Regions from separate parts of the Micromonospora sp. NPDC049523 genome, predicted to be linked through region 1. Evidence: riboswitches for the same ligand, from Rfam matches in the RefSeq annotation. Region 1 holds a riboswitch; each other region holds the start of a gene.
The links. Region 1 has a riboswitch for cobalamin ahead of cobN (cobaltochelatase subunit CobN). Riboswitches for the same ligand answer to the same signal wherever they lie in the genome.
Positions count from the first base shown of each region.

Region 1 (5,185 bases):
CCAGCGTCGCCGACCGCGGGTGCGGTCGACCGTCCAGGCTGACCTGGTAACCCTCGACGGTGGCCAGCACCTCGACATGCCGGTCCGCCGGCCGGCCGCAGCGCCGCTCACAACCGACCCAGTGCACCGGCAGGTCGCCAGCGCCCGGCACCGCCGAGGCGTGCACCCGGGTGGCGTCGGTCCGTACGTTCGCGAGCGCCTTCGCGCAGCCGGGACGCCCGGCGCAGCCGGTCACCCCGACCCAACCGGCGGCGGCATCCGCCACCAGACCCTCGGCCGCAAGCGTCGCCAGCCGGCGCTCAGCCTCGCGGGTGCTCAGATCGGGTACCACGACGGTGCGCCACGGAGTGATGTTGATCTCGTCGCTGCCCGCGCTCGCGGCTGCCCCGAGTGCGTCGAGCTGCGCTTTGGTGAGCCGGCCGAGCGGCACCACCAGCGCCAGCGCCACCCGCCCGTCGAGCTGGGACACCGCCCCGACCGGTGCTCGCGTCGGCACCTCGGGGATCGTCAGGTCGCCGGGCGGCACCAGGAGCGTCGGGTCGAGCGCCGCAACCAGGCGGGCGGTGACCCTCCGTACGCCGTCGTCGAGTTCGGCCAGCCGCCAGGCGGTGCTGTGCTGCGCGGTGGACTCGGCGAGGAACAAGCGCGCGGCGAGCAGGGCGGTCGAGGCGGCCTCCCGCGGGCTGACCCGTACTCCCGTGTCGGTGCCGGCCAGCAGCACCGCCACCGGACCTCCCGGCACGGCGAGCAGCCCCACGTCCGCCCCGAAGCCGGTCACGTCGCCCCGACCGTCGTCGACGGTGAACAGGAACCGACCGGGCAACCCGGCCAGCGCCGGATCTGCGCAGAGCCCCTCGTCCAGCGCGTCGACCAGCGGCCGGACGTCGAGCAAACCCCCACCGACCCGACCACTGAGTACGGAGGCGATGACGTTGCGTACGCGTTCGTGGGTCTCCGACGGCAGCAGCCCCGCCTCGTACAACCGGGCGGCCAGTTCCCGCTCGGCACCCGCCCGCAGGCCACGAAGCTGTACGTTCCCGCGCGAGGTCAGCTCCAGACCACCGTCACCGAGTTCGTCCGTGGCGGCGGCCAGCGCGGCCAACTGGTCGGCGTGCAGCCGCCCACCGGGCACCCGCACCCGGGCCAGGTTGCCGTCGGCAGCGGCATGTACGCGCAGCGTCCCCGGACAGGCGTCCGGTGCCGACCGCCCTCGTGGTGACCACACCCGGCGGATACTACGGCCTGGGTGGGCCCACCCCGGCGGAGCGGCACCCCTACCGGGGGCCGCTTGACGAACGGGGGTCCGACTCGTGAGAGTGAGAACCGCTGAACGCGGCGACAGGTGGAGGAAGCCGGTGTGATCCCGGCGCGGTCCCGCCACTGTTACCGGGGAGCGGACCCCGACACGGTCACGGCCCACACGGGCGGGAAGACCGGGGCGAGCGACGATCCGGGAGCCAGGAGACTCCGGGTCACCGCGCGGCATGGAGCGTACCCGTCCGGGCCCGCCCCGAGCCGCAACCGACGAACCCGGGGCGCGGACCCCGAGGGAGGAACCACCATGTCACGCCACGCCCTGCGCGGTGCCCGATGATCCTGCTCCTCTCCACCTCGGACACCGACCTGCTCTCCGGCAGGGCCAGTGGCGCCGACTTCCGGCTGGCCAACCCGGCCCGCACCTCGGTCGAGGACCTGCCCGCCCTGCTCGACGGCGTCGACCTCGTGGTCGTACGCATCCTCGGCGGCTACCGGGCCTGGGAGGAGGGGCTGGACGCGCTGCTGGCGGGTGCGCTGCCGGTCGTACTCCTCGGTGGTGAGCAGGCACCGGACGCGGAGCTGATGCGCCGCTCGACCGTGCCCGCCGGGGTGGCCGCGGAGGCCCACGCCTACCTCGCGCACGGCGGCCCGGCCAACCTCACCGAGCTGCACCGGTTCCTCTCCGACACGATCCTGCTCACCGGGTACGGCTTCGCCCCACCGGTGCCGACCCCCGAATGGGGACGGCTGGAGCGTACGGCCCGCAACAGCGACGGGCCGGTGATCGGGGTCCTCTACTACCGGGCCCACCACGTGGCCGGCAACACCGCCTTCGTCGAGACGCTCTGCACCGCGATCGAGGACGCCGGAGGTCGCCCGCTGCCGGTCTACTGCGCGTCGCTGCGCAGCCCGCAGGCCGCCCTGCTGGAAACCCTCGGTGAGGCGGACGCGCTGGTCGTGACCGTGCTCGCCGCCGGTGGCAGCCGACCCGCCGAGGCCGGTGCCGGCGGCGACGACGAGGCCTGGGACGTCGGCGCGCTCGCCGCCCTCGACGTGCCGATCCTGCAGGGGCTCTGCCTGACCAGCAGCCGTGCGGTCTGGGCGGACAACGACGACGGCCTCTCCCCGCTGGACACCGCCACCCAGGTCGCCATCCCCGAGTTCGACGGCCGGATCATCACCGTGCCGTTCTCGTTCAAGGAGATCGACTCCGACGGGCTGACCGTCTACGTGGCCGACCCGGAGCGATCCGCCCGGGTCGCCGGCATCGCGGTACGGCACGGCTCGCTGCGCCACATCCCGCCCGCGCAGCGCCGGATCGTGCTGATGCTGTCGGCGTACCCGACCAAGCACGCCCGGATCGGCAACGCGGTCGGCCTCGACACCCCGGCCAGCGTCGTCCGGCTGCTCACCGCCATGCGCGACCAGGGGTACGACATCGGTCCGGCCGACGGCCCCGACGCCTTCCCCGGAGTGACCGCCGGTGACGGCGACGCCCTGGTGCACGCGCTGATCGCCGCCGGTGGCCAGGACCTCAACTGGCTCACCGAGCAGCAGCTCGAAGCCAACCCGATCCGGATCCCGGCCAGCCGCTACCGGGCCTGGTACGACACCCTCCCGTCCGAGCTGCGCGAGGGCATGGAACGGCACTGGGGGCCGCCGCCCGGTGAACTGTTTGTCGACACCTCCCGCGACCCCGATGGCGAGATCGTGCTCGCCGCGCTGCGTTCCGGGAACACCGTGGTCATGGTCCAACCGCCGCGTGGTTTCGGCGAGAACCCGGTCGCCATCTACCACGACCCGGACCTGCCGCCGAGCCACCACTACCTGGCCGCGTACCGGTGGCTGGCCGACGAGTTCGGCGCGCACGCGATGGTGCACGTCGGCAAGCACGGCAACCTGGAGTGGCTGCCCGGCAAGACGCTCGGCATGTCCGCCGCCTGCGGGTCCGACGCCGCCCTCGGTGACCTGCCGCTGATCTACCCGTTCCTGGTCAACGACCCCGGCGAGGGGACCCAGGCCAAGCGGCGGGCGCACGCCACCCTGGTCGACCACCTGATCCCGCCGATGGCCCGCGCCGACAGCTACGGCGACATCGCCCGGCTGGAACAGCTCCTCGACGAACACGCGAACATCGCCGCGCTGGACCCGGCGAAGCTGCCGGCGATCCGGGCCCAGATCTGGACCCTGATCCAGGCCGCCAAGCTCGACCACGACCTCGGCCTGTCCGACCGGCCGCACGACGCCGAGTTCGACGAGTTCATCCTGCACGTCGACGGCTGGCTCTGCGAGGTCAAGGACGTCCAGATCCGCGACGGGCTGCACGTACTCGGGGTGGCGCCGAGCGGGCAGAACCGGGTCGACCTGGTGCTGGCGATGCTCCGCGCCCGGCAGATGTGGGCCGGTCAGGTCGCCGCCCTGCCCGGCCTGCGCGAGGCGCTCGGCCTGACCGAGGACGGCACCGCCGGCCGGGTCGAGGTCGACCGGATCGAGGAAACCGCCCGCGCGTTGGTGCTGGCGATGGAGGAACGGGACTGGACACCCGGCGTCGGCACCGAGGTGTGCGAACGGGTGCTCGGCGACGCCGTGGCCGACCACGAACCGGTGGTCCGGGTGCTGGAGTTCGCGGCAGGCGAGATCGTGCCCCGGCTGGACCGGACCAGCGACGAGATGACCTCGGTGCTGCACGCCCTCGACGGCGGCTACGTGGCCGCCGGCCCGAGCGGATCGCCACTGCGCGGCCTGGTCAACGTGCTGCCCACCGGCCGCAACTTCTACTCCGTCGACCCGAAGGCGGTGCCGAGCCGGCTGGCCTGGGAAGCCGGGCAGGCGATGGCGGACTCGCTGCTGGCCCGCTACAAGGCCGACAACGGGGAGTGGCCGCGCTCGGTCGGACTGTCCATGTGGGGCACCAGCGCCATGCGTACCGCCGGTGACGACATCGCCGAGGTACTCGCGCTGCTCGGCGTACGGCCACGCTGGGACGAGGCGTCGCGTCGGGTCACCGGCCTGGAACCGATCGACCCGGCCGAACTGGGCCGGCCCCGCATCGACGTCACGATGCGGATCAGCGGCTTCTTCCGGGACGCGTTCCCGCACGTGGTGGCCCTGCTCGACGACGCGGTACGCCTCGTCGCCGGACTCGACGAGCCGGCCGAGTCGAACTACGTACGCGCACACGCGCTCGCCGACCAGGCCGAGCACGGCGACGAGCGGCGCTCGACCATGCGCATCTTCGGCTCCAAACCGGGCGCGTACGGGGCCGGACTGCTCCCGCTGATCGACAGCCGGAACTGGCGCGACGACGCGGACCTCGCCGAGGTGTACGCGGTCTGGGGCGGTTACGCCTACGGCCGGGGCGTGGACGGGGTGCCCGCGCGCGGGGACATGGAGACGGCGTACCGGCGGATCGCGGTGGCGGTGAAGAACACCGACACCCGTGAGCACGACATCGCCGACTCCGACGACTACTTCCAGTACCACGGCGGCATGATCGCCACGGTACGGGCGCTCACCGGCAAGGCACCGGCGGCGTACATCGGGGACAGCACCCGGCCGGACGCGGTGCGTACCCGTACGTTGAGCGAGGAGACCGCCCGGATCTTCCGCGCCCGGGTGGTCAACCCGCGCTGGCTTGCGGCGATGCGCCGGCACGGCTACAAGGGCGCGTTCGAGTTGGCCGCGACCGTCGACTACCTCTTCGGGTACGACGCCACCGCCGGTGTGGTCGCCGACTGGATGTACGAGAAACTGGCCGAGACGTACGTGCTCGACCAGGAGAACCAGAAGTTCCTCACCGAGTCCAACCCGTGGGCGCTGCACGGCATCACCGAACGGTTGCTCGAAGCGGCCGACCGGCACCTCTGGGAGCACCCCGAGCAGGCCACCCTCGACGCCCTGCGCGAGCTGTACGTCCAGACCGAGGGCG
Region 1 is NZ_JBFAPP010000001.1:116,589-121,773, reverse strand. Features, by position in the region: gene cobG (precorrin-3B synthase) at 1-1,225, opposite strand, end outside; cobalamin riboswitch at 1,346-1,468, shown strand; gene cobN (cobaltochelatase subunit CobN) at 1,591-5,185, shown strand, end outside.

Region 2 (5,185 bases), on a different contig from region 1:
CGTACTCGCCCAGGTCGTCGGCGTCAATCGGGACGCCCGCGACCACCTGCTCGACGATCGCGTCGAAAACCGCCTCGAACAGGCCCTCCTTGTTCTCGTAGAACGAGTAGACGAGGCCGGCACTGATCCCCGCCCGCTTGGCGAGGCGGTCGACCCGCGCCCCGGCCAGGCCGTACGCGGCGAACTCCGACAGGGCCGCCTCCAGCAGGCGCTGGCGTTTGGTCTCCGGGTCACGGGTACTCATGTCCCCAGCTTGCCTACTGAACATTCATTTGACAAGCCGAGCCGACCGCGGCTACCGTCGAACTTACTGAATGAATGTTCACTACGAAGGGGGATCGGCATGCCGGACCACACTCACTGGACACCCGAGGCGATCGCCGACCAGACCGGGCGTACCGCCCTCGTCACCGGCGCGAACAGCGGAATCGGGCTGGAGACGGCACGGGTGCTCGCCCGGCACGGGGCCCGGGTCATCCTCGCCGGGCGGAGCCGGCCGCGGCTCGACGAGGCGGTGCGTACGCTCCGCGCCGAACTGCCGCAGGCGGACCTGGACAGCGTGGTCCTGGACCTCGGCGACCTGTCCTCGGTCAGGGACGCGGCCGCTCGGGTCGCCGCCACCGAGACCCTCGACCTGCTGGTCAACAACGCCGGGATCATGAACATCCCGGAGCGCCGGACCACCAGGGACGGATTCGAGCTGACCGTCGGCACCAACCACCTCGGGCACTTCGCGCTCACCGCCCAGGTGCTGCCCGCCCTGCTGCGCTCCCCCGCGGCTCGCATCGTGACGGTCAGCGCGATCGCCGCGAAATGGCCCAGCGGGACGCTGACCGACCTGATGAGCGAGGAACGCTACCGTCCGATGGCCGCCTACGCGAAGTCCAAGCGCGCCAACGTCGTCTTCACCCGGGAACTCGCCCGCCGTCTCGCCGGTACGACCATCACCCCGGTCGTGATCCACCCCGGCGCGGCCATGACGAACCTGCAGCAGCACACCCGGGGTGCACTCGTCCGGGCCCTCACCGGCGTCATGGAGAAGTTCCTGATGGGCTCGCCGGAGGGCGCGGCGTGGCCCAGCCTCTACGCCGCGACCAGCCCCGACGTCCACTCCGGAGAGTTCATCGGCCCGGCCTCCCGCAACCAGACCGCCGGCACGCCGAAGCCGGTAGCGCTGCCCCGCGGTGCCGACGACCCGGCCGAGGGCAGCCGACTGTGGGACGCCAGCGAACGCCTCACCGGCGTCTCCTTCCCTCTGACCGGTAGCGCTCGGTGACGTACGCCGGGGTCCTCTGCCTGGCCGGGACGGGCCGGACAGGACACGACGGACGGTTCGGGAGGCGCGCGCCGGCCGCGGGTGACCGACCTCGATGGGGAGTGCCAGGCCGCGGCCCGCCGACACACCCGACACGACATCTGGTGTTCGGTTTCCAGGCCTCCCCCATATATAGTCTGTGGCGCGACTGGTTCGGCCGGGTATCCAACCTGGCTGAGGCAAGAGGGAACCCGGTGGAAGTCCGGGACTGCCCCGCAGCGGTGAGTGGGAACGACAGCCGTCACACAGCACTGGGAGACAACCGGCCTCTGCCGGGTGACCTGGGAAGCGACGGTCAGTAGGGAGTCACGGGTAGCCGTGGCCGCGCCCATGAGTCCGAAGACCTGCCAGCCGCGCCGCGCCGGCCCATCCGTGCGCGGCGGTCCGAGGCCGCGCGGGACGGCCGACGGCACAGACGCGCGTTTCGCGTGCGTCCCTGCCTGCCTGCGCGCACTCCGGACCTCGTCGGCGACGAGTACCGAGGAGCGACAGGTGACGGTCACAGAGTTGATGCCGGACGGCACGACGACGGGCGGCGATCTGCCCACGCCGGGGCAGCGGCGTACGCAGATGCAGGTACGCAAGCGCAACGGCACACTCGAACCGGTCGACGTCGACAAGATCGTCCGGGCGGTGCAGCGCTGGGCGGACGACCTGGACGACATCGACCCGCTGCGGGTGGCTACCCGGACGATCAGTGGACTCTACGACGGGGCGACCACGGCCGAACTGGACCGGTTGTCGATCCAGACCGCCGCCGAGATGATCGGCGAGGAGCCCCAGTACTCCCGGCTCGCGGCCCGGCTGCTGGCCGGTTACGTCGACAAGGAGGTACGCGGCCACGGCATCGCGTCGTTCAGCCAGGCAATCCGCCTCGGCCACGAACTCGGGCTGATCGGCGACGACACGGCACGGTTCGTGGCGGTCAACGCCCGCAAGCTCGACGACGCGATCGACCCCACCGCCGACCTGCGGTTCGAATACTTCGGGCTGCGTACGGTCCACGACCGCTACCTGCTGCGCCACCCGACCGGGCGGCTGGTGCTGGAGACGCCGCAGTACTGGCTGCTACGGGTCGCCTGCGGCCTGTCCCGTACGCCCGGCGAGGCGATCGGGTTCTACCGGTTGATGTCAACGCTCGCGTACCTGCCGAGTTCCCCGACGCTGTTCAACTCCGGCACCGCGCACACCCAGATGTCGTCCTGTTTCCTGGTCGACTCGCCCCGCGACGAACTCGACTCGATCTACGACCGGTACGCCCAGGTGGCAAAGCTGTCGAAGTTCGCCGGCGGGATCGGGATCGCCTGGTCGCGGGTGCGTTCCCGGGGCGCGCTGATCCGGGGCACGAACGGCCTGTCGAACGGGATCGTGCCGTGGCTGCGGACCCTGGACGCGAGCGTGGCGGCGGTGAACCAGGGTGGCCGTCGCAAGGGCGCGGCCTGCGTCTACCTGGAACCGTGGCACCCGGACATCGAGGAGTTCCTGGAGCTGCGGGACAACACCGGTGAGGACGCCCGGCGTACGCACAACCTCAACCTGGCCAACTGGATTCCGGACGAGTTCATGCGGCGGGTCGAGGCGGACGAGACGTGGTCGCTGTTCGACCCGGCCGAGGTGCCCGAACTGCCCGACCTGTGGGGGGACGAGTTCGACGCCGCCTACCGGTCCGCCGAGGCCGCCGGCCGGTTCGTGCGCCAGGTCAAGGCCCGTGACCTGTACGGGCGGATGATGCGCACCCTGGCCCAGACCGGCAACGGGTGGATGACGTTCAAGGACCCGTCGAACCGGCTGTCCAACCAGACCGCCGAGCCCGGCAACGTGGTGCACCTGTCGAACCTCTGCACCGAGATCGTCGAGGTATCCAGCGACGGCGAGACGGCGGTCTGCAACCTCGGTTCGATCAACCTGGCCGCGCACGTCGCGGGCGACGACATCGACTGGGAGCGGCTACGGGACACGGTCCGTACCGCCGTGCTCTTCCTCGACCGGGTGATCGACATCAACTACTACCCGAGCGTCGAGGCGGCGGCGAGCAATCCGCGTTGGCGGCCGGTGGGGCTCGGCCTGATGGGCCTGCAGGACGTCTTCTTCGCGCTCCGGCTGCCGTTCGACTCCGCGCGGGCGTCGGAGCTTTCCACCAGGATCTCCGAGGAGATCTACCTGACCGCCCTGGAAACCTCCGCCGACCTGGCCGAACAGTTCGGACCGCACCCGGCGTACGCGCAGACGCGGGCGGCGCGCGGTCAGCTCCAGCCCGACCTGTGGGGGGTGACCCCCACCCAGGAGCAGCGCTGGAGCGCGGTACGACAGCGGATCGCGGCACACGGCCTGCGCAACTCGCTGCTGGTCGCGATCGCCCCGACGGCGACCATCGCCTCGATCGCCGGTTGTTACGAGTGCATCGAGCCGCAGGTGTCCAACCTGTTCAAGCGGGAGACGCTCTCCGGGGAGTTCCTGCAGATCAACACCGCCCTGGTACGGGAACTCAAGGCGCTGGGCCGGTGGACCGAGCAGGTGCGTACCGAGATCCGGCGCGCGGAGGGCTCGGTCCAGGGCATCGAGTCGCTGCCGGCCGACGTACGGGAGCTGTTCCGGACCGCGTGGGAACTGCCCCAGCGGGCGTTGATCGACCTCGCTGCCGCCCGGTCCCCGTACATCGACCAGAGCCAGTCGCTGAACCTGTTCATGAGCGCACCGAACATCGGCAAGCTCTCCTCGATGTACCTGTACGCCTGGAAGTCGGGGCTGAAGACCACGTATTACCTGCGCTCCCGTCCCGCCACCCGGATCCAGCAGGCCACCGTCACCATCGACCGCCCGGTGACCGTCGACACCGACGCGGTCGCCTGCTCGCTGGAGAACCCCGAGTCCTGCGAAGCCTGCCAGTAAGTAGCCCCCACCCGCACCCACACGTGAGGCAACACGATGACGAGCACCGCCAAGACCTCCATGTTGCTCGACCCGGGGATGGACCTGACCCTGCGGCCGATGCGCTACCCGCACTTCTTCGACCGGTACCGCGACGCGATCAAGAACACCTGGACCGTCGAGGAGGTCGACCTGCACTCCGACCTGGCCGACCTCGGCCGGCTGACCCCGGCCGAACGGCACCTGGTCAGCCGCCTGGTCGCGTTCTTCGCCACCGGCGACACCATCGTCGCCAACAACCTGGTGCTCAACCTCTACCAGCACGTCAACTCGCCGGAGGGCAGGCTCTACCTGTCCCGGCAACTGTTCGAGGAGGCGGTGCACGTCCAGTTCTACCTCAACCTGCTCGACACGTACGTGCCGGACGAACAGGAGCGGTTCGCCGCCTTCGACGCGATCGAGAACATCCCGTCGATCCGCCGCAAGGCCGAGTTCTGCTTCCGCTGGATCGACTCGATCTTCGAACTGCGGGAGTTGCGCAGCCGCGAGGACCGGCGGGCGTTCCTGCTCAACCTGATCTGCTTCGCCGCCTGCATCGAGGGCCTGTTCTTCTACGGCGCCTTCGCCTACGTCTACTTCCTCCGCTCCCGGGGATTGCTGCACGGGCTCGCCTCCGGCACCAACTGGGTGTTCCGCGACGAGTCCATGCACATGGCGTTCGCCTTCGACGTCGTGGACACCGTCCGTCGGGAGGAACCGGACCTGTTCGACGACGAGATGCGCCAGCAGGTGCGCGACATGCTCGCCGAGGCGGTCGAGTGTGAGGTCCAGTTCGCCGAGGACCTGCTCGAACAGGGCGTCTCCGGGATGTCCCTGCCGGACATGCGCGAGTACCTCCAGCACGTCGCCGACCGGCGGCTCGCGCAACTCGACCTTCCCCCGATGTACGGGTCGAAGAACCCGTTCGCGTTCATGGAACTGCAGGACGTGCAGGAGTTGTCG
Region 2 is NZ_JBFAPP010000032.1:28,506-33,690, reverse strand. Features, by position in the region: gene AB0J90_RS32680 (TetR family transcriptional regulator) at 1-244, opposite strand, end outside; gene AB0J90_RS32675 (oxidoreductase) at 344-1,276, shown strand; cobalamin riboswitch at 1,448-1,682, shown strand; gene AB0J90_RS32670 (ribonucleoside-diphosphate reductase subunit alpha) at 1,826-4,204, shown strand; gene AB0J90_RS32665 (ribonucleotide-diphosphate reductase subunit beta) at 4,241-5,185, shown strand, end outside.
Region 2: linked by a shared signal. The riboswitch ahead of AB0J90_RS32670 (ribonucleoside-diphosphate reductase subunit alpha) and the one ahead of cobN (cobaltochelatase subunit CobN) in region 1 are both predicted to bind cobalamin.

Region 3 (5,185 bases), on a different contig from region 1:
ACTATGTCGACTTCTACTCCTCCGAGCAGCACGCGAGCAACGTGGGCCAGATCTTCCGTCCGGGTGAGCCGCCGCTGCTGCCGAATTGGAAACACCTGCCGATCGGTTACCACGGCCGGGCCGGCACGGTCGTCGTCTCCGGTACGCCGATCGTCCGCCCGTGTGGGCAACGCTCCACCCCGGACGGTCCGGTCTACGGCCCGTCGATCCGCCTCGACATCGAGGCCGAGGTCGGCTTCGTGGTGGGGCTGCCGTCCGCGCTCGGTGACCGGGTGCCGGTCGAGGACTTCGCCGAGTACGTCTTCGGAGTCGTACTGCTGAACGACTGGTCCGCCCGCGACCTGCAGAACTGGGAGTACCGGCCGCTCGGCCCGTTCCTGGGCAAGTCGTTCGCCACCTCCATCTCGCCCTGGGTGGTGCCGCTGGACGCGCTGGCGCACGCCTGGGTGCCGGCGCCGGAGCAGAACCCGCCGGTTCTCGACTACCTGCGCGACGACCCGCACCTCGGCCTCGACCTGCGCCTGACGGTGGACTGGAACGGCAGCCGGGTGAGCGAGCCGCCGTTCGCCGGGATGTACTGGACCCCGGCCCAGCAGTTGGCCCACCTGACCGTCAATGGCGCCTCCGTACGCTCCGGCGACCTCTACGCCTCGGGCACGGTGTCGGGGGAGCGGCGTAACCAGGTCGGCTCGTTCCTGGAGTTGAGCTGGGGCGGCAGCGAGCCGTCGACGTTGGCCGACGGCAGCACCCGTACCTTCCTCGAAGACGGGGACACCGTCACCATCACCGCCACCGCACCGGGTCCGGACGGCCGCCCGCTCGCCCTGGGCGAGGTAACCGGCACCGTCTCCCCCGCCCGCCGGTAACCCCTTCCGGGGCGCGTCGATCGGTCACAGCGAGCCCGACTCGCATCGATGGTCGAAGAGACAAACCTCGTCCATCGATTGTGGAACGGGCGAAGTGCGTTGTCCGTTGCGCCCATCGCACAGCGCGTCCGTAGCCCCGCCGCTGTTCTCCGGCATGTTGCAGTCGGTAACGCGTGTCGCACTCTGCGCCGTGTAAGAATACCGGCGAATGCACTGTTATGTGCATAAACTCGGACCAAAGGGGTATAAAATGCAGATCGATCTCGCGCGCGCGACGTGGCGTAAGAGCGCCCGCTCGAACGACCAGGGCTGGTGTGTCGAGGTGGCCGACAACCTGGCCGACGTCGTCGGTGTCCGCGACTCCAAGGACGTCACCGGCCCGGTGCTGGCCTTCAGCCCGACCGACTGGTCCGCGTTCGTCGGCGCGGCACGATCCGGCGCCTTCGACGGCTGATTCAGACCAACCGCAACGCTTGGTTTTCGGGCGGCCCCGCCCACTCCGTGACTGGCCGGGGCCGCCCCTGTGCGTCTGCCGCCGAGGCATGCTCGACGTTGATCCACGCGCGCTGAGCTGTTCTGGGAGTGGCCTGGAAACAGCTCAGCGCGCAGTGATCATGGTTCCCGTGGGCGCTGTGGCGGGCGAAGCCCGGATTCTCGTGGTTCTACGAGTCCGCGGGATTGGTGGCGGTGGGGTCGGTGGCGGTGCGGATGCGGCTGACGAGTTGTTCCAGGGCGGCGACCTCGGCCCGTAGGGCGGCCCGCCCCTGCCTGGTGAGTCGGAGCCAGGTGCAGGGGCGGCGCGCCTCGTAACCCTTGATCACCTGCAACAACTCGGCCTGTTCCAGGATCCGCAGGTGCCGGTTCAGGTTGCCGTCGGTGAGCCCGAGTTCGTCCCGCAGGGTGGCGAACTTGCACTCCTGCGTCGCGCTGAGCACGGTGAGAATGCCCAGGCGTACGCGTTGGTGGACGGTGTCGTCCAGCGCGAGCGCCGGATGCGGCGCCTGCGGGTCATTCACCGGCATACCTTCGGGACCGCCGGGCGCGTACGGCGGCGAAGATGACCAGGGGCAGTGCCATCAGCACAAGATAGTGGCCCGGTCGGAGGGCGAGTTCGCCACCGAGCGCGTCCGGGTTGCCGTCGATGAGTTGGATCACCCACGGCGGCAGGTAACCCAGGCGGGGATTGCCGCAGAGCCAGACCGCCAGCAGGGCGATCCACACCCCGGCTACCGCGAGGCCGAGGCTACGTTCCACCCGGGCGAGCGCGACCAGGGCCGCCGCGATCGGCAGCAGTGGTGTCAACAGGCCCTGCCACCAGAAGCCGGTGTTGGCGATCAGTTCGTCGGACGGTGGGCCCTTCGGTACCGCCGCGAGTATCGCGAGCAGCACCAGGACGCCCAGGGCGGTCCCCGCGAACGGCCACCAGGCCACCCGGAGCCCCAGTTGGCGGGAGCGCCACCGGTACCAGGCCCCGATTACCGCGATCAGCAGCGGTGTGCCGAGGAACCAGAACAGGTACGACGCGAGCGGGCTGCGCTGCTGGTCGGGCAAGCCGGCCCAGTACGGGTACTCGGCGGTGATCGCGTACGCCGGCTCGAACGGGTAGCGGTAGAGGGCGATGCTCAGCAGCAGCAGGGCCGCCACACCCGCTGCCGGTAGCCAGGCCCCGCCGTGGGCGCGGGCGTGGGTGCGTTGACGCAGGCGCCTCAGTTCGACCAGTGTCCGTTCGGCTTCCCCCGTGTCAGCCGGGCTCATGGCCCCTCCTCAACTCTGCAACAGTGATTTACTCTGCAATGCAAAGTATGCGGGCGGGTCCCCAGTGGAGGCAAGGCCCGGAGAAGATCAGACGGAGGGACGCCAGCGGTCCTGGTGGATCGCCGCCGACAGTGGACGGCGCCGACGCCAACCGTGTCGTTCCAGGTCGGGGGTCTGCTCGAAGTGGGTCACCGGGCCGAGGCAGAGCCAGGCGACCGGGCGGATGGTGGCGGGGATGCCGAGCAGGTCCCGCAGGAACGGCTCCCGGTAGAACGACACCCAGCCGACCCCGAGCCGCTCGGCGCTGGCGGCCAGCCACAGGTTCTGGATCGCCAGGCAGACCGAGTAGAGACCGGCGTCGGCGATCGCGTGCCGACCGAGCACCGCCGGACCACCCCGGTCCGGGTCGTACGTGACCACGACCGACAGGGTCGACTCGCGTACGCCGTCGATCTTGATCCGGGCGAAGCGCTCGGCGGCGTCGCCGTCCAGGGTGGACGCGAAGGTGTCCCGCTCCCGTTCGACGTGCTGGTGGAACCTCTGCCGCAGGTCCGGATCCCGGACCAGGACGAAGTCCCAGGGCTGGGACAGCCCGACGCTGGGCGCGGCGTGCGCCGCCGTCAGGACCCGGTGCAGCACCTCGTCCGGGATCGGGGCACCGGTGAACTGGGCACGTACGTCCCGGCGGCGGTGGATGACGTCGTAGAGATCGGTGTCCAAGGCAGGCTCCCGCTGCGCTCGCGCCCCCGAAGGGGGCTGGTGACAGCGAGGCCGGTCTTCGGACTTCCGGATCTGCGCTGGTCACCCGCCTTCCCAGCCCCTCGGGCCAGTGGCTGCGTCTCGTACGCGTGGGTGGCAGCTCCCCGGTCACCGCGGCGGGCCCGTGCCGGAATCACACCGGCTTCCCGATTCTCCCCGCTCGCGCGGGGCACCTCGCAACAGTTCGTGCCGCTGCGCACCCTAGCGGGACGGGCTCCGGGATCCGGGCGGGGAGGGTTCGATCGTCACTCGGGTCACGTTCTCGTCGCCTTCCGCGAATGTTCGCGTTAATGGTCGGTCACCGGCCGTACGGTGGAGGTTCGGGAGGTGTGATGGCGACGGTAGCGGTGACCCGGCTGGTGCAGGCGTCCGCCGAGGAGTTGTGGCAGGTCTTCACCGACCTGCCCGGCCGATCCGACTGGCTTTCCACGATCAACGGGATCGAGGTGCTCACCGCCGGCCCGATGCGGGTCGGCACGGTCTGGCGGGAGAGCCACCACCTGCCCGACGGCACCGAGTTGCTGGAGGAGTTCCGGGTGGAGGAACTCAGCCCACCGCACCGGCTCACCGTCAGCTCGTCCGGCGTCGGCGTCGACTACCGGACCGTGTACACCTTCACCGCGGTCCAGGGGCGGCGTCGGCGGCGGCGCAGCGGCTGGACCGCGGTCAGCGTGGTGCAGCAGGGTGCGGTCACGGCACCGTACGCGCGGCTGCTCGCGCTGGTGTTCGGTGGACTCGCCGCTCGTACCGTCGAGGGTGCGTTGCGTCGTGACCTGGCCGACCTGGCCGCCGTGGTCACCTCGACCGGGCATGATCATCGCGGGAACCCGGCCGCTGCCGCCTGACCTGCCAGCCGCACGCCAGGGTTGTCTGGGTAGGGTGCCCAGCGGAGGTACTGGATGCGATCGCGGGGCGGCGTGTGGGGCCGGCGCCGGCCGGCCGTGGTCGCGCTGGTGGCGGTGCTGGTCGTCGCGGCGGCAGCCGTGGTCACCTACCGTGTGCTCGCCCCCGCCGAGGTGCTCACCCCCGCCCGCGCCGACTATCCGGCCCCGGTGCGGGCGGCGACCGGGGTGGTCGGCACGCTCGCCTCCGCCCCGCTGATCGTGGACGGCCGGCTGCGGGTGTACGCCACCACCCGCCAGATCCGCGCCGACGAGCCGGTCGACGCCCGGACCCGGCGTACGCCGTACTGGTCATACCGGCGCTGGCCGGCCGAGCTGATCGGCATCGTGGCCAGTGGCACCACCGTGGTCAGCCGCTGGTCGGACGGGGATCTGGTCGCGCTGGACGCCCGTACCGGCCGGATCCGGTGGCGGGCCGACGGGCCACCACCCGGACACGGGTACGACGGACGCCGTACCGGGGCCAGCACGGTCTACACCCCAGCCGGACTGATCCCGGCCACCGCCAGCGGCGGACGGGCCGTACTGGTGGTGATCGGTGGGTCCGGGCTGCGCGGTCTCGACCTGACCGACGGGCGCGAGTTGTGGCGGGTCGACATCGACGGCTCCTGCCGGGCCGGGGCGCTCACCACCACCGCCGGTCAGCTCGTCACCGTCGACGCCTGCGCGTCGCCCCAGGTGGTGGAGTTCCACGACGTCCAGACCGGTCGGCTGGTCAACCGGTGGCGGCCGGAGGATGCCGGTCCGGAGTTGGCGGTGGCGCCGGTCGGCTGCGGCAACGGTGGCTCGAACTGCCCGGCGTTGCGGACCACCAGTGGTGGCAGCAGCCGGGGTTGGCTTCTGGGCCGGGGTGAGCCGACGCCGATGCCCCTGCTCGACCCGAACGAGGTGGTGCTCGAGGGC
Region 3 is NZ_JBFAPP010000009.1:190,799-195,983, reverse strand. Features, by position in the region: gene fahA (fumarylacetoacetase) at 1-866, shown strand, start outside; gene AB0J90_RS16475 (DUF397 domain-containing protein) at 1,117-1,320, shown strand; gene AB0J90_RS16470 (transcriptional regulator) at 1,529-1,882, opposite strand; gene AB0J90_RS16465 (hypothetical protein) at 1,875-2,621, opposite strand; gene bluB (5,6-dimethylbenzimidazole synthase) at 2,709-3,341, opposite strand; cobalamin riboswitch at 3,373-3,572, opposite strand; gene AB0J90_RS16455 (SRPBCC family protein) at 3,713-4,225, shown strand; gene AB0J90_RS16450 (PQQ-binding-like beta-propeller repeat protein) at 4,280-5,185, shown strand, end outside.
Region 3: linked by a shared signal. The riboswitch ahead of bluB (5,6-dimethylbenzimidazole synthase) and the one ahead of cobN (cobaltochelatase subunit CobN) in region 1 are both predicted to bind cobalamin.